Regions from separate parts of the Paenibacillus barengoltzii G22 genome, predicted to be linked through region 1. Evidence: riboswitches for the same ligand, from Rfam matches in the RefSeq annotation. Region 1 holds a riboswitch; the other holds the start of a gene.

Evidence for each region. A riboswitch is a leader RNA that binds a small molecule or an ion and turns the genes downstream of it on or off. The one in region 1 is predicted to bind FMN.
Region 2: it holds a riboswitch for FMN, as region 1 does, so the genes downstream of both, ribD (bifunctional diaminohydroxyphosphoribosylaminopyrimidine deaminase/5-amino-6-(5-phosphoribosylamino)uracil reductase RibD) here and C812_RS13690 (DMT family transporter) in region 1, are expected to answer to the same signal.

Annotation. Positions count from the first base shown of each region.
Region 1 is NZ_KE159653.1:1,173,667-1,182,369, reverse strand. It holds gene C812_RS13715 (nucleotidyltransferase domain-containing protein) at 1-194, shown strand, start outside; gene C812_RS13710 (methionine ABC transporter ATP-binding protein) at 365-1,129, shown strand; gene C812_RS13705 (methionine ABC transporter permease) at 1,147-1,815, shown strand; gene C812_RS13700 (MetQ/NlpA family ABC transporter substrate-binding protein) at 1,833-2,702, shown strand; gene C812_RS13695 (glycoside hydrolase family 18 protein) at 2,811-4,097, shown strand; FMN riboswitch at 4,204-4,360, shown strand; gene C812_RS13690 (DMT family transporter) at 4,496-5,512, shown strand; gene C812_RS13685 (GGDEF domain-containing protein) at 5,681-6,856, shown strand; gene C812_RS13680 (glycoside hydrolase family 52 protein) at 6,914-8,703, opposite strand, start outside.
Region 2 is NZ_KE159652.1:1,254,149-1,262,851, forward strand. It holds gene deoD (purine-nucleoside phosphorylase) at 1-113, shown strand, start outside; gene C812_RS05860 (stage V sporulation protein AA) at 251-892, shown strand; gene C812_RS05865 (stage V sporulation protein AB) at 892-1,314, shown strand; gene C812_RS05870 (spore germination protein) at 1,361-2,986, shown strand; gene lysA (diaminopimelate decarboxylase) at 3,098-4,426, shown strand; gene C812_RS05880 (peptidylprolyl isomerase) at 4,568-5,005, shown strand; gene tlp (small acid-soluble spore protein Tlp) at 5,076-5,303, opposite strand; FMN riboswitch at 5,491-5,653, shown strand; gene ribD (bifunctional diaminohydroxyphosphoribosylaminopyrimidine deaminase/5-amino-6-(5-phosphoribosylamino)uracil reductase RibD) at 5,948-7,069, shown strand; gene ribE (riboflavin synthase) at 7,069-7,743, shown strand; gene C812_RS05900 (bifunctional 3,4-dihydroxy-2-butanone-4-phosphate synthase/GTP cyclohydrolase II) at 7,814-8,703, shown strand, end outside.

The DNA.
Region 1 (8,703 bases):
GCGGAGCCCACCCAGAGTCCGAGTCCCGTCTTTCGCGTTTGGACGGTTATTTAACCGGTCGAATAGAAGGATACGAGCGGCTCGCATCGATCTTGGAGCCCCCGAGTCGAAATAGGGGCTCGGCTTTGTCTGAAATGCTGGATGAAATGTTCATTTCCGTTCTGCAGGAAGTGTGGAAGATGAGAATAAGGTAAGAACCACTCAAAGGACCGCTGAGGCGGTTCTTTCTTTTTTCTCTTTTATAATAAACATCAAAAATTAGTGACACAGATGCATACATGGTCTATAATCAACGGAAGAAAGCACAATGTAACAGAATAAAAAAATAAGTAATACAGTCACTGGAGTGAGAGGGGGGACGCTTATCATCACGTTGGAGCATGTCAGCAAAACGTACAGCTTGCAAAACGGGCAATTTGAAGCGTTGCGCAATGTCTCCCTGCAGATCCCGGAAGGCACCATCCACGGCATTATCGGACCTAGCGGAGCAGGGAAATCGACGTTGCTGCGAATGATGAATGCTCTGGAGCTGCCGGATCAAGGGAAAGTGACAGTTCTGGGCCAGGAGCTCACTGCGCTCCCTGAAACAGCGCGGCGTGAGGTGCGGCGCTCGATCGGCATGATTTTTCAACAGTTCCACTTGCTGAATAACCGGACGGTCAGCGGGAACGTATCGGTTCCGCTGGAGCTTGCCGGATTACCGAAGAAGGAGCGCGCCGAACGCGTGGGGGAATGTCTGCGTTTCGTTGGCCTGGAGGACAAGGCTGACCAATATCCGGCATCCCTCAGCGGGGGACAGAAGCAGCGGGTAGCCATTGCCCGGGCGTTGGCAAGTCAGCCTAGCATCCTGCTGTGCGATGAGCCGACCTCCTCGCTTGATCCGAAAACCACAGCAGAGATTCTCGAGGTGCTGCTGCATATCCATCGGACCTTAGGGGTGACGATCGTGATCGTCACGCATGAGATGGACGTGGTGCGCAGCATTTGCCAAGGGGTTTCGGTGATGGAAGAGGGGCGGATCACCGATGCGTTTACGCTTCAGCGGAATGAGGCGGAAGTTGGCACTGCTGGAAGAACCGGTTACCACGCCTCGTACCGGGAGCAGTTGCTTGGCGGGATGGAGGTGTAAAGGCGTTGGATTTTCTCATGATGATGTGGGAGGGCTTCGTTCAGTACCGCAGTCAAATTGGCGAAGCGATCGGCGAGACCTTCATGATGGTTGGGATCGCGTTGCTGGCAGCCTTACTAATTGGCTTACCGCTGGGAACAGCATTGTATCTGAACGGTAAAGGCCAGTTATATGAGCACTCCCTGAGGTACGCTCTGCTGAACGGGATCGTGAACGTCGTTCGTTCCTTTCCGTTCCTGTTGCTGGTGGTGTTTATGATTCCGCTCACCCGCCTGATCGTGGGTACGGCGATCGGAACGCTGGCTGCCTCGATTCCGCTGGCCGTTGTGGCCATTGCCATCTATGCGCGATTCGTTGAGCAATCGCTGTTGGAGGTGCCGCGCGGCGTTATTGAATCGGCCCGGTCGATGGGGGCGTCCAAGCTGCAGATCATCACGAAATTTTTGTATGTTGAAGCCCGTTCCGGCCTGGTGCTGGGATTAACCTCCTCGACGATCAGCTTCATTTCCTATTCGACGGTGATGGGTGTGGTTGGCGGCGGAGGGGTTGGCGATTTTGCCATCCGTTACGGTTATCAACGGTTCGAAACCGAGCTGATGGCTGTGGTGATTGTGCTGATGGTTATTTTGGTACAAGGAATTCAATTTATAGGAAATGCGTTGTCCCGATGGTTGGATAAACGCTGACAATGGAGGGAGAAACCATGCTAAAAACAGGAAAATGGATCATGTCGCTCGTAGTTCTGATGTTGGTGCTGAGCGCTTGCGGCAATAACAGCAATACCTCGAATAACGGAACAGGTGTGGAAGCACCGGCAGCGGCAGAGACGGAGACGACAGAGAACGGAACTACAGAAACCACACTGAAAGTAGCTTCGCTGATTCCACCGATGACGGACATTCTGGAACTGATCAAACCGCAGCTGAAGGAAGAGGGCATCAACCTGGAAGTTGTGATCTTGTCGGACAATGTGCAGCCCAATGATGCACTGGCGAACAAGGAAGTGGATGCGAACTTCTTCCAGCATGTCCCTTGGATGGAGGAGTACAATAAAAACAAAAACGCGAACCTCGTACCGGTTCAGCCGGTGTATCATGCGGTATACGGCGCTTATTCCAAACGGTATAAATCGATGGAAGAGCTCCCGGATGGAGCAACGATTGTTATCGCCAATGACGCGTCTAACGGTGGACGCTCCCTTGACATGCTGGACAAAGCCGGCGTGATTAAATTGAAGGAAGGCGTAGGGATTAACGGGACTGTTGCAGATATCGTAGAGAACAAACATAACTATAAATTCGAGGAAGTTGACCTGCTCATGTTGGCCCGGATGCTGGACGATGCCGATTTGGTGCTGATGACACCGGCTTATGCCAGCCCGCTGGGACTTACACCGAAGAAGGATGCTTTGCTGACGGAAACCATCGAATCGGCATTTGCCATCACTTTGGTGGCTCGTGAGGATAACCGCGATTCCGAGCCGATTCAGAAGCTGGCAAAGGCGATTTCTAGTCCAGAGGTCAAGCAGTTCCTCGAGGACAACTACGACGAGATTGCGCTTCCGGCGTTTTAATTTAGTGCCCTGGCACGAATCTTGGTATAGTACCTGCTGATCGGAATAGGTCAAACTTCCCTCCTCATAGGATGATGTTAGCATGATCCATATGGAGGAGGGGAGTCGATGCAGGTTCATATCGTCCAGCCGGGGCAAACGACATATCGTATCGCACAATCCTATGGCATACCTTATGAAGATATCGTTGAAGCTAATGAATTGCCGAATCCGGAGAGGCTCGTGGTTGGACAAACCTTGGTCATCCCGAACGTCGGCAACTATTATTGGGTCCGGCCTGGGGACAGCTTATGGTCGATCGCTCAACGATTTGGATTAAGTTATCATGAGTTGGCCCGCGTGAATGCCATCAGCGTAGATCAACCCCTTTCGATCGGGTTTCGGCTGTACATTCCGCCGCGGCCGCGAAGAAGAGCGGAGTTTAACGCTTATGTAGAGCCGCGCGGCGGAACGGTCTCTGCAGCGCTGGAGGAAAGTGCGCGGGAAACCGCGCGATATCTGACCTACCTGGCTCCGTTCAGCTTCCTAGCGCAACGGGACGGCTCGCTTCGAGAGCCGCCGCTCAATCAGTTTCCGGAAATTGCTCGGTCAAACCGGGTTGTCCTGATGATGGTGATCACGAATCAGGAGAACGACCAGTTTAGCGATGAGCTTGGCCGGATCTTGCTCAATGATATCCCGATTCAAGATCGGTTTCTGGACAACATCGTCACGACCGCAAACCGATACGGATTTCGGGATATTCATTTCGATTTCGAGTTTTTGCGGCCCGAAGACCGCGAGGCATACAACGCCTTCTTGCGTAAAGCCAAAGCGCGATTCGCGGAGCAGGGCTGGCTGATGTCGACTGCTTTAGCGCCAAAGACCAGTGCCGATCAGAAAGGCAAATGGTATGAAGGGCATGATTACCGGGCCCACGGTGAAATCGCCGATTTTGTTGTGATCATGACCTATGAATGGGGCTACAGCGGTGGACCGGCTCAGGCAGTGTCGCCGATTGGTCCTGTCCGCCGGGTACTTGAATATGCGCTGACGGAAATGCCGGGCTCCAAGATCATGATGGGGCAAAACCTATACGGGTATGACTGGACGTTGCCATTTGTGGAGGGAAGCTCCGCAAGGGCGATTAGTCCGCAGCAGGCGATTCAAATTGCCGCGCGGCATGGCGTCGCCATTCAATACAGCGAGCGGGATCAGGCACCTTTTTTCCAATATTGGGATGCGGAAGGTCGGGAGCATGAAGTTTGGTTTGAGGATGCTCGCTCGATTCAAGCGAAGTTTGACCTGATCAAGGAGTTAGGGCTGCGCGGAATGAGTTATTGGAAGCTGGGTTTAAGTTTTCCGCAAAATTGGCTGTTGCTTGAAGACAATTTCGAGGTGGTCAAACGGGGATAACTTTGATTGATTGGGACGCGAGTAAACTTTGTGATTTTTGTAACAGAGACACTTGACAGCCTGCGGTATGATAGAAGCAACTTAAGTAATCCAAAATTAAATGAATAGAGATCTTCGGGGTAGGGTGAAATTCCCGACCGGCGGTGAGGTTTCGTCAAGAGGAAACCGCAGCCCGCGACTCGCGGATGGCTTTCATAGCCTGAAGTGACTGACTTGGTGAGAATCCAAGGCCGACGGTATAGTCCGGATGGGAGGAGATCAATGAAGCTTAAAGTTTGAATCAGGGACCTGTCATGGTCGCCTGCCAAGCTTATTTGGTCAGCCCTCGCAAAGCCTTCAGGAAGGTCGATGCGGGGGTTTTCTACGTAGACCCTCTATTCAAGAAGGGGACAGACACCATGGAGAAAGTCAAAGTAAGCAGTGGTATGCAATTCTCAGCTGGAGTGAATGCAGGAGCGCTTGCCGGCGCATCCGGTCCGATTCAACATTCGCCGAGAACGGCTCAAGCCCGCAAATCGCGCAGCGGTTTCTGGCTTGTCGTGTTGGGGGCAGCCTTGTGGGGCGTTGACCCGTTGTTTCGGGTCATCCTGCTGAAGTCGCTCACCTCGGCGCAAATCGTACTGATTGAGCATCTGATTATTGCGCTTTTTGCCATCCCGGTCTTATGGAAAAATCGCTCTGAGCTTAAAGGGCTAGGTTGGCGTCAAGGAGGCGCGCTGCTATTCATTTCGTGGGGCGGTTCGGCGATTGCCACGATTCTGTTTACGTTAGCTTTGTCGAGCGGAGATCTGAACGCCGTCCTGTTGCTGCAAAAAATGCAGCCGCTGTTTGCCATCCTGCTGGCCGGATTGCTGCTTAAGGAGAAACTGCCGCGCTACTTTTTCGGATATTTGCTTATTGCGTTGCTGGGCACGTATCTGCTGACCTTCGGTTTTACGATGCCGATTGGGCATTGGAGCGATTTCGTGCAGCTCGGCAGCCTGCTCTCGTTAGGGGCAGCCGCCTTGTGGGGCGGATCCACAGTGATGGGGCGGTTGATGGTAGGAACGATGAAATATGAGACAGTGACATCGTTGCGGTTTATTTTGGCGTTGCCGCTGTTGCTGGCGATCACTTGGAATGAAGGGGCTGCATGGAGCCTGCCGACCGGCACCTCGCAAATTGCTGCATTTTCCCTCAATATGCTTGGACAAGCGTTGTTGCCAGGCCTGCTAAGCTTGCTCGTCTATTACAAGGGGCTGACCACAACCAAAGCGTCGGTCGCTACTCTGGCGGAGCTGAGCTTCCCAATGGTTGGCGTTCTGATTAATTGGATTGCGTTCCAGCAATTGATTACAGTCGCCCAAGCCTGTGGGTTCGTGCTGATATGGGGCACGTTATTCCTGATCTCCCGTCAGGGAGATACTAACCAATAATTTTAATAATCGATGAAATAGCGGGGATCTCCTCCTGTCTGACAGGAAGGAAATCCTCGTTTTTTTTTCATTCTCTGCATCCTCTTTGGCGAAATTTGTTATATGATAAGAAAAAGTATCAAATAAGGATGAAGATTATTTCGTGGGATGGAGACGGTGGAAAGCTTCATGTTGGATCTAAAATTAGATATGGGAACGGAATTCGTATTGCTCGTATTGGGCCATCTTCTGACCATCATTCTCTTTAGTGCATACAAGTTCCGTAATTCCAAACAGTCAGTGATGGACGTGTTTTATGCCGCCAAATGGCTGCAGGCTGTAACCTGGGGTTTGTTTATATTATCGGAAAATACATCGGGCATAGCCGTGCTCACAGCGGCGAATTTGTTTTTACTGCTGGGGGCTGCCTTTGAAATGGTTGCATTGCTGCAAGTGACTGACGGATTTAGCACCAAAGCGAGGAGGTTCTACGTATATTGGACCGCAGCGGGTATGACAGCCTACCTGCTGGTTGTTCTCCTGCATAATACCGCTTCACTTCGCATTGCTGTCGTCTCCCTCTCTATCGCGGTGATGCTGGCGATTCCTGCCGTTCGGTTAGTGACATCGTCATTGAATTCCTCATTGTCCCAGCTGATAGGTTACATGTACCTCACAATCGCGATTGTCTTGACCGCTCGCACCCCGCTGGCTTTCTTCAGTCTCGGATTGGTGGACATGATGAACCCCGGCGTCTATCAAACGTTAACCTTCCTGGCTTTGTATGCGCTTTTAATGCTGGGGAACATGGGCTTCTTCCTTCTCTCCAAGGAGCGGACGGACCGGGAGTTGATGAGATTGGCCAGCTATGACGATCTGACTGGTGCGTTGAACCGGCGGGCCTTTATGCACCATACCCAGCAGACCTTGCGGCAATGCCGGAGGGTGGGGATCCCGGCCTCGTTTATTCTGATCGATGTGGACCATTTTAAGACGATTAATGACTCCTTTGGTCATCATATCGGAGACGAGCTGCTGCAGGAATTCGCCGGGAAGGTCCATCCCTGGCTGCGGGAGGGGGATTTGTTTGGTCGGTATGGCGGAGACGAATTCGCTATCTTCCTTCCGGGAGCGGACGAGCAGGCCTCGGATGAGTTCGCTGAAAATCTGCGTGCCGCCGTGCTGGAGAGTCAGAGAAATCACGGACGCCTGGACACTAGACCCGAGTATACCATCAGCATTGGTGTGGTCACTGTTCCCGCAGGCTCGGATGTGCCGTTGCAGGAGTTGTTTAAATCCAGCGATGAAGCCTTGTATCAAGCCAAGCATGCTGGCCGTAACCAGGCCGCACGCAGCGGAGCGTAACAGCGAAAGGCCGGGCCCATAAGGGACCGGCCTTTTTTTGGTTGTGTGCAAGCGGGATCAGTTCTCGTCCAGCCACAAAATTGCTGTAACCCCGCGCGGATAATACCGACTTCCGCAGATGACACCGGCCATCATCTGGTCGCTCCAGCTCCAGTAGGCATTCTTCTCGGAAGTCAGCCAGCCCACATGTGCTGCATCGGCAGCTTGACCTCGTTCGTCCCACGGAAGACCCAAGATCCGGCGGGCGATGAACTGGCAGAGATAAATTTTACTTAGCCAGGAGTTGTTGCTCGTTGAGGACAACTTCCAACCGCCGTCCTCGAACAGGCAGATGCCCGGCTGCAGCACTGTGTTCAGGTGCGTGGACAGCGCTGCGATATATGCGCCGAATCGACCGTTTGGATCCAGCGCTTCTTCGCAGCCGGTGTAGAGCGGGTAGATAAGACCCTCGATCGCAGGGATGATCTTCGAGTCATTGTTCTCTTGAATGACCGCTGGAATGTAACCGCCCGGCAGCATATGAGAAGTAATCGTGGCGGCGCACAAATCGGCTTGGCGTCCTGCCAGCGCAGCCGCCGTTTCGCGGCCATTGTCGCGAAGCAGCTTCTCTAAGGCAACGTACGCTGCCCAGCTCTTGCCGGCCAAATAAATGTTATTCCGCGCTTGCCCCAGCGAGACGTCCAGACTGTCATAGGTGGTGATTTCCGCTCCGCCCATTGTACGGGAGCTGTCGAGGCCCATAATGCCGGTACGCTGCGACGGATCAGGATGGTCGCGGTTTACCATGCTTTCCAGGCATTGCTCCAGAATCGGCAGGTTCTGCTTCAACCATTCGCGATCGTTCGTTTGATGGACGTAAACGGTGGCGCTTAACACCCAGTTGACGAGTTGCTCCTGCGTCATGTGAGAGAAGCAGTCGTCGAGCGCATGCAGCTCATAAGACGAATAGCCAGGAAGGGTAAACGAGTTCTTTACGCCCATGTCATGCGTGAAGCTGATGCCGCCAGGATATTCGGTTGAATCTCCCGGAAACCGCACCGTATCCCGGTAGCTGTAGCGGCTGGTGTAGAAATCGAGTTCGTTTTTAACCGTCCATGGATTCATTTTGATCTCGTAAAACAACTGGTCAACCAGCAAATCAAACGTATTCATCATCCGGTATTCGCCTTCATTGACGATCCAGAGCGGCTTGCCCTCATGCTCTAGCAGCTCCGTGGAACCGTAATAGCTGCGGATGGCATGTGCAAGCATAAACTTCTGATCCTCGCTTAGCTTAGCGTCGTTCACTAGCGCGTCGCCTTGGCGGGCAACCTCCAGCTTACGGTCAAATTGTGCTAACGCATACTCGGCTACTTCTTCGATGTTCGCGAAATACCGCGTATAGTAGTAGGATGCATCTATCCCTGTTGTGACGTAACCGGCGCGGTAGAAGCAAAGTGCAAAGCGGTAAGTGGCTTTCTCGCCAGCCGGTGTCTCCATAAGCAGTGCGCCCACGGGGCCAAGGCCAAACCGGAGATTTTCCGGAACCTTTGGTTTGAGAATCGATTCCATCGTAAAAAAGCCAGCGCTGGTAATCCGCGGATCGCTCGCCGCAATGGCGGTATGGCGGCCTTGTCCAATGCCGCAAATGCGGCCGCTCGTCACGTCCTCCAGGCGGCGAATGGCGCTGACAGGGTCGTTGTTTTGCATACCAAAGAAGGCTTTGCGCGTCGACGTTCCCCGGGTATTGTCCACCGTGATCTCGGCAAGCACGGCCGGCATCAGCGCGAAACGCAGCTGCTCTTCCGTTGCTGTCTCGGGATCAGGTACGCCTTCAAACGGGGAGATTAAGCGGAACGTCAAATCGC
Region 2 (8,703 bases), on a different contig from region 1:
TTCTGACGGTCAGCGACCATCTGCTGACAGGCGAGGAGACGACGGCGGAGGAACGGCAAACGACGTTTAAGCAAATGATGGAAGTGGCTCTGGATACGGCAGCATCGCTGTAATCCCAGAACCATCGAACTAAGCATGGGAACGGATGCGTGAGCATACGTCCCATGCTTTTTTTGCGTGTAAGAGTAAGAGTAAAGCCCCCCCTCGCTTGGCATACTATGGGCAATACGCTAGTGGAAGGGTGGTCAGCATGGAGAATGAGTCTGCGTCCATCGTCTATTTGCGTCTGCGCAAGCAGGTCGGGATTCCCGTCGGGGCGCCGATTCGGCTGCGGGACGTAGCCCGTGTGCTGGCAGAGCCGGAGCTGGAGGGCAAGCTGCTGGGGCTGGAGTTGGACCGGCCGGAGCAACGGGACGGGAACTTGATCGTGATTGATACGCTGCAGGTCATTTCGGCGATTCAATCGAAGTTTCCCGGGCTGCGGATTGAGTTGCTTGGCGAGCCCCATGTTCTTGTGGAAATGATCAAAGCCGAGAAGAAGCCGTCTCTGCTGCTGTTTGCCTTAGTATGGCTGCTGCTCTTCTTCGGAGCGGCCTTAACCATCATGAACTTTCACGCCGACGTCAGCATGCCCGAGGTTCAGGTCCGAATCGTGGAGATGATCACGGGGGAGAAGGACGAGCATCCTTACCTGTTTCAAGGAGCCTATTCCGTAGGCATCGGTTTTGGGATGATCGTCTTCTTTAATCATTTATTTAAGAAAAAATGGAACGAGGAACCCACCCCGCTCGAAGTTGAAATGTTCCTCTATCAGGAGAACCTGAACCAATACGTCGTTGCCGAAGAGTTAAAAAAAATGCACCGTGCCGATTCGTCGGCAAAGCGAAACTGATGTCACCATTAGCTGCGGGGTTGGCGATCTTCCTAGGCCTGGCCGGCGGTGTGGCCATTGGCAGCGGCGTGATCGCTTTATTTATCGTGCTGGACATGATTCCGCGCCTGGCCCAGGTGACAAATTCCTATGACAAGGTGCATTGGTACGAAGGGGCGATGATCGCCGGAGCGGTGATTGGTACGGTAGCGGACTTCTGGGACTGGAAGGTGGCTGGGCCATGGCTGATTACCGGCATCGTTGGCTTGTTTAACGGCGTTTTTGTCGGGATGTTGGCGGCGGCCTTGACCGAGGTGCTGAACGTGCTTCCCATACTTGCCAAGAGACTGCATATGCAGCGATACCTGTTTGGCTTCTTGCTCGCGATGGTGTTTGGCAAAATGGCAGGCTCCCTGTTTGAGTGGTTTATTTACAGACCGTGATTTGAAGAAACGGAGGTAGATCTGGATGGAGCAAGATACGCAGGATATGATGCAGGACGGAAAGGATCAGCCGCAGGCGATCCCGGATTTCGTGCCTGAGGAAGAAGAAAATTTTCTGCAGGAGAATTATCCGGAAGAGGAAGCGATTCGACGAAAACGCGAAGCGGAGCGGTCCGACAACGTTGAGGAGTCGGTGATCTATTGGCAGCAAAGCGATGCGATCAGCCGCAGTCTGACGACAACCAAGCATACGTTGAAGGAAGTCATCGGTGCGGGCGAGAGCTTTGACGTTGTATTTCGAGAGATGACTTATGGCGGCAAACGCACCTGCTTTGTCTTCATCAATGGGTTTGCAAACACCGAAGTCATGCAGGAGATCATTAAACGGCTGACGTATTTGACACCGGAGAATTTCACAACCGGAGCACTTCGCTCCTTCTTCGAACTCTATATTCCTCATATTCAGGTGGAAAAAACGGAGAAGCTCAGTGACGCCATCAATAAAACATTAGCCGGCATGAGCGTGCTGTTTATCGAAGGCGAGCAAACCGCATTGATTATGGATACGCGGTTGTACCCGACTCGCAGTCCGGAAGAACCATCGCTGGAGCGCGTCGTCCGCGGCTCGCGGGACGGATTCACGGAGACCTTGGTGACCAACATTACCTTAGTTCGCCGTCGGCTTCGTGACCCGGGACTGAAGTTGGAAATGGTCAGCGTCGGCCGCCGGACCCGCACCGACGTCTGTATTGCCTACATCGATGATATCGTCGATAAGACTCAAGTTGATTCGATCCGTGAGAAGATTAAAGCCGTGAACATCGACGGGATACCTCTGGCGGACAAGCAGTTGGAGGAAGCAATCATTCACCGAGGCTGGAATCCGTATCCGCTGGTACGCTACTCGGAACGGCCGGATGTCGTTGCTTCGCATTTGCTTGAAGGCCGGGTTGTCGTGTTTGTGGATACATCGCCCAGCGTGATGATTTTGCCGACGACCTTTTTTGATCTCTGCCAGCATGCGGAAGAGAACCGGCAAACCCCATTCATGGGGACTTATTTACGTTGGGTTCGCTTCTTTGGGATATTCGCCTCGCTCTTTCTGCTGCCCATTTGGCTGCTGATCGTTGTTCATCCCGAGTTCAAACCGGCGGGACTTGCCTTTATCGGACCTCAGGAACAAGGTAAAATCCCTCTTATTGCCCAATTCCTATTAGTCGAGTTTGGTGTTGATTTGATGCGGATGGCAGCTGTCCACACGCCAACGCCGCTGGCCTCCGCGATGGGCTTGATCGCTGCGATCTTGATAGGCGATATCGCCGTACAGACGGGGTTGTTCGTCAACGAGGTTGTTCTTTACATGGCAGTAGCGGCTATCGGGATGTTTGCAACGCCAAGCTATGAGCTGGGGCTAGCCAATCGGATCGTGCGGCTCGCATTGCTTGTGGCCGTGGCGATATTCGGCGCACCTGGATTTGTGGTAGGGGTTACGGCGTTTATCGTATGGCTGACCCTGCGCCGCTCGAATAATTCGTCCTACTTGTGGCCGTTTATACCTTTTAATGCAAAGGCGATGGCCGGGGTAATATTCCGCGTTCCAGTCTTGACCTCCAAGCAAAGACCGTCCTCCAACAAACCGCGGGACAACACGCGAATGCCGGGCAAAAAGTAGGCCTAGGCTTGTTTAACAAATAACACAAATGATAATCCGAAAAATCCATTTTTCAGTTTCCCGGTTGTTTGCTATACTGGTGTAAAATTGTGAAAGTGGAGGACTGCATAGATGTATTTACACGGTACCAGCAAAATTAATGCAAAAGGCCATCTCGAAATCGGCGGCTGCGATACGGTCGAGTTGAAGCAAACCTATGGAACGCCGCTGTATGTCGTAGATGAAGCCCTTGTGCGGCAAAGATGCCGTGAATATATGGATGCTTTCCGTGCATCGGGCCTGTCTTTCCAGGTCGCTTATGCCAGCAAAGCATTCTGCGTCATGGCGATGTGCCGGCTGGCCGAGGAGGAGGGCTTGTCCCTGGATGTTGTCTCCGAGGGTGAATTGTATACGGCCCTTCAAGCGGGATTTCCTGCGCAGCGAATCCATTTTCATGGCAACAACAAGACGCCAGATGAATTGGAGATGGCAATTTCCGCCGGGATTGGCTGTTTCGTAGCAGACAATTTTACGGAGTTGCATATGCTGCAGGCGCTTGCCGCTGAGAAAGGTGTTACGGTGAATGTCCTGCTTCGCGTAACACCAGGGGTGGAAGCCCATACGCATGAATATATTTCAACAGGTCAGACGGACTCGAAATTCGGGTTTGATATCGGCAACGGTTCGGCGTTGGAAGCCGTTGATTTGGCGAACCGCAGCTTGAATCTGCATTTGCTTGGCGTGCATTCGCATATCGGCTCGCAAATTTTTGAAGTGGAAGGGTTCCAGTTGGCCGTTGAGCGTGTTGCGGCTTTTGCGATGCAGGTGAAGGATCAGCTTGGTGTGACCTTCAAGGTGGTTAACCTGGGCGGCGGCTTTGGTATTCGTTATACGGAAGGCGACACGCCGCTGAAGGTGTCTGATTACGTAGGAGCGATTACGGATGCAGTGAAACGGGAGTTCGCGAATTATCCGCAGCTTCCGGAAATTTGGGTTGAACCGGGGCGGAGCATCGTTGGTGATGCCGGCACGACGCTGTATACGGTAGGTACGAGCAAGGATATCCCTGGCGTGCGTAAATATGTGGCCGTTGATGGTGGGATGACGGACAACCCACGTCCGGCGCTATACGGCTCGAAATATGAGGCGATGTTAGCCAACCGCGCCAACGATGCCAATGAGGAGACCGTGTCGATCGCCGGTAAATGCTGTGAAAGCGGCGATATGCTGATCTGGGACGTAGAGCTGCCGAAGGTGAACAGCGGCGATCTGCTCGCCGTATCTTGCACCGGTGCGTACAACTACGCGATGGCCAGCAACTACAACCGGATTCGTCGTCCGGCCGTCGTATTCGTGCAAGACGGACGCAGCGATCTCGTCGTGAAGCGCGAGTCGTTGCAGGATCTGATCGCTTGTGACGTGATTCCAGAACGGATTGCAAAGCAGCCATCGCTGAAATAAGCAGGAACTTATGAAACAGCAAGGCCTGAGAGGGAGCGAATTGTCGTTTCCTATCAGGCCTTGCTTTGCTTGTATGCGGATTTTCTAGTAAACTGTAAGAGGTTTGTCCTAGACGTTTATGAAGAAGGGTGTGTATACGATATGAAAAAAGGTAAAATCGTTTTGGAAAAAGGCGGAGAAGTCGAAATTCAGTTCCTGCCTGAAGAAGCTCCTGGAACGGTCGCAAACTTTGAGAAGCTGGCCAACTCCGGATTTTATAACGGACTTACGTTCCATCGCGTGATCCCAGGGTTTGTTGCACAAGGCGGCTGCCCGATCGGCAACGGCACAGGCGGCCCAGGGTATACGATCAAATGCGAAACGGATACCAATGTGACGAAGCATGAGCGCGGAGTATTGTCGATGGCACATGCCGGCAAAGATACCGGCGGCAGCCAGTTCTTTATCGTCTATGAACCGCAGCCGCATTTGGACGGCGTGCATACCGTTTTTGGTAAGGTGACATCGGGGATGGAGTACGTGGATCAAATTCGTCCCGGGGATAAAATGAAAGAAGTTACTGTGTGGGACGAAGCTTAATTTAATTCGCAAACTTAAAAGGGACCTCGCTATGCCAAGCTGGCTTGAGCGGGGCCCCTTTTTCATTGGATTAGGAATTTCTTTGGTGGGCGGCTTCGTCTTTCACTTCTTCACGGAAGCCTTCGATGGCACGCAGACGTTTCTCGTTCTTCTCCTCGATTTGCTGCTTCTCCTGAGGGGAGATTTCATCAGCATGCTCGCTGAGATAATCTTGTCCTTCACGGAAGTTCTTAATGGTGTTTTGGATGTTGCGTTGAATCTTTTCCACATTGTCGGAGCGATTATCCGGTTTTGCCACGTTCATTCCTCCTGAGAAATAGAATTGGTATCGATATCGTTCTTAAGGTTGGCTCTTTGGGCCGGTTTTTATGCATGCTGCAAGAACCTGTGAGGTAAAGGGGGATTGGCGGTGTGACGGGTGTGCTTGATTTTTTACAAAATTAGTGCTAACATTCGTTTTGCAGTCATGCAAAATCTAATAATTAGCAATCCTTCGGGGCAGGGTGAAATTCCCTACCGACGGTGATGGCTCATTGGACGTCTGTTCGATGAAGCACAAGTCCGTGACCCGCAGTGCTTACGTAAGCATGCGGCTGACCCGGTGAGATTCCGGGACCGACAGTATAGTCTGGATGGGAGAAGGAAACGCGAGAGCACGTACGTTATTTTATTTGCGAAGGTGTTCGTACCTAAAGAGCTTCAAACGATCAAGTTATATTTTTCACATGCCTTGGGTGGTGAAGAGTCTTGACGTTGCCAAGCTTTCGTTTTGGTCTATTTGTCGTCTTTGTACGATTTTAGGGTCGTGTCTTGGCGACAGTGGGTAGACGAAAGTGCTCTTTTTGATAGGCGTAAAACTACTCTCATGTTCAGCCCTGCCGGATTGCGGCAGGGTTGTTTTTGTATTCTTCGCTTCACGGATTGGCGTAAGGAGGACCGCGGATGAAGGTGATTGACGACGAATATTACATGGCGCTGGCGTTAGATATGGCGGAGCGCACACAAGGACAAACCGGGACCAATCCAGTCGTTGGTGCCGTTGTCGTGAAGGATGGGGCCTTGATTGGGCTGGGCACGCACTTGAAGCGGGGGACTCCGCATGCCGAGGTACATGCCTTGAATATGGCCGGTTCCCAAGCAGGAGGGAGCACCGTATATGTCACCTTAGAGCCTTGCAGCCATCACGGACTAACCCCGCCTTGTGCCGAGCGATTGATTCACGAGAAGGTGCGGCGCGTCGTAGTTGCTTGTGAAGATCCGAATCCGCTGGTCGCCGGCAAAGGCATTGAAATGCTGCGTGCTGCCGGAATTGAAGTTGAAGTGGGTGTGTTGCGTGAACGAGCTTTGAAGCTGAATCGCCGCTTTATTAAGTTCATCACGACAGGCATGCCTTATGTGACGATTAAATCCGCCAGCACGCTGGATGGGAAGCTGGCAAGCCGGACAGGGGATAGTAAGTGGATTTCCAATGAGAAAGCGAGAGAAATCGTCCACTCGATGCGCCATCAACACCAAGCTATAATGGTGGGCGTTTCGACGATCCTGGCGGATGATCCGCAGTTGACTACCCGATTATCCGTTCCGGGTCTGTCACCCATTCGTATCATTGCTGATTCAACGCTCCGTATTCCAGAGACGGCCCAAGTCCTGCGGGACGGGCAAGCCCCCACTTGGATTGTGACGACGGAACAGGCCGATCCGGACAAGGTTGAACGCCTCACTCGCCTTGGGGCGGAAGTTCTCCGCTGTGGCAGCGGCCCGCAGGTTGATCTGCGGAATGCGCTTGTTCAAATCGGTCAACGCGGGATATCTTCTATCCTCGTTGAAGGAGGCGGACGACTTAACGGTTCGCTGCTGGAACAACAGCTGGTGGATGAGATCGTACTTTTCCTAGCCCCTAAGCTGATTGGAGGCGTGGATGCCCCCGCAAGTTTTAACTTCGCCGGATATGATCTCATGCGGGATGCGGTGACCTTGCGCGACATGGAAGTCGAACAAATCGGGGATAATGTGTGCATCAGAGGAGTACCGGTCTGGGCGCAGGTGAAGGAGGGAGATCACTAATGTTTACAGGACTTGTGGAAGAAATCGGCACGATGAAATCGATTAGCCGCAAAGGAGAAGCGATGATTCTGAACATTGCGGCAAAGATAGTTACCGAAGGCATCAAGCTGGGTGACAGCATCTCAGTGAACGGCGTCTGCTTGACCGCCACCTCGTTTGATGCCTCCTCCTTCTCGGTTGACGTGATGCCGCAAACGTTCCGCAACACCAATCTGAAGGACTTGAAACCCGGCAGCCGTGTGAATTTGGAGCGTGCCATGGCGGCGAATGGACGCTTCGGCGGACATATCGTACAGGGTCATGTCGACGGCGTCGGCACGATTGTTGGTACGAGTCAGGATCAGAATGCGGTTGTGTTTGAAATTCGACCAAGTAAGCCTTCCTTATTCAAATACATTATTCCTAAAGGCTCCATCGCCGTGGATGGCATCAGCTTAACAGTGGTCGAAGCGGAAGGCGGGACGTTCACGGTATCTATCATCCCGCATACGTTAGCCGAGACAGTGCTCGCCTTTAAGCGGGCGGGAGACACAGTGAATCTCGAATGCGATGTGCTGGGAAAATACGTGGATCATCTCCTCAAGTACGGCAGAGGCGGCCAGGATACGGATGAAGCGAGCGGCGGCGAGTTGGGAATTAATCTCCCGTTTCTGGCTGCGAACGGGTTCGTGTGAACATACGAAATAACGTCTCTAAGTTCCGTTACATCGGACGATCAACATTTATTTTAAGGAGGGGAATGTGATGAGTGACATTGTATTAGACCGGGTCGAGGAAGCGATTTACGAACTAATGCGCGGGAAGGTCATTATTGTCGTCGACGACGAAGACCGGGAGAATGAAGGAGATTTCGTGGCACTTGCGGAAAAGGCGACGCCCGAAGTGATCAACTTCATGATCACCCAAGGCCGCGGACTGGTCTGCCTGCCGATTACGGCGGAACGGGCAGAGGAGTTGGATTTGCAGCCGATGGTGGCGCAAAACACAGATAATCATGGGACGGCCTTTACCGTCTCGATTGACCATAAAGATACGACAACGGGCATCTCGGCATATGAGCGGTCGTTAACGGTAAAGGCGATCATGGATCCCAATGCCAAGCCGTCGGACTTCCGCCGTCCAGGCCATATGTTCCCGTTAATTGCAAAGAAAGGCGGCGTGCTGCGCCGCGCTGGACACACGGAAGCCGCGGTTGACCTGGCCCGGATGTGCGGTGCCTATCCAGCCGGCGTCATCTGCGAGGTCATCAAGGAAGACGGGACGATGGCCCGGCTGCCGGATTTGGTGGAGATCGCCAAAACTTATGATCTCAAGCTGATCAGCGTTAAAGACCTGATCCATTACCGCAATGAGAAAGAGAAGCTGGTTAATCGCGAAGTGGAAGTGCGCATGCCAACGGATTACGGCGAGTTCCGTGCTGTCGCTTATACGAATGACGTGGATAATAAAGAACACGTTGCGCTTGTCAAAGGTGAAATCAACGGCGATGAGCCGGTGCTGGTTCGGGTGCACTCCGAGTGCTTGACCGGGGACGTGTTCCATTCTCACCGCTGCGATTGCGGACCGCAGTTTGAGGCCGCTCTGCGCCAGATTGAGGAAGCGGGCAGAGGCGTGCTGCTGTATATGCGACAAGA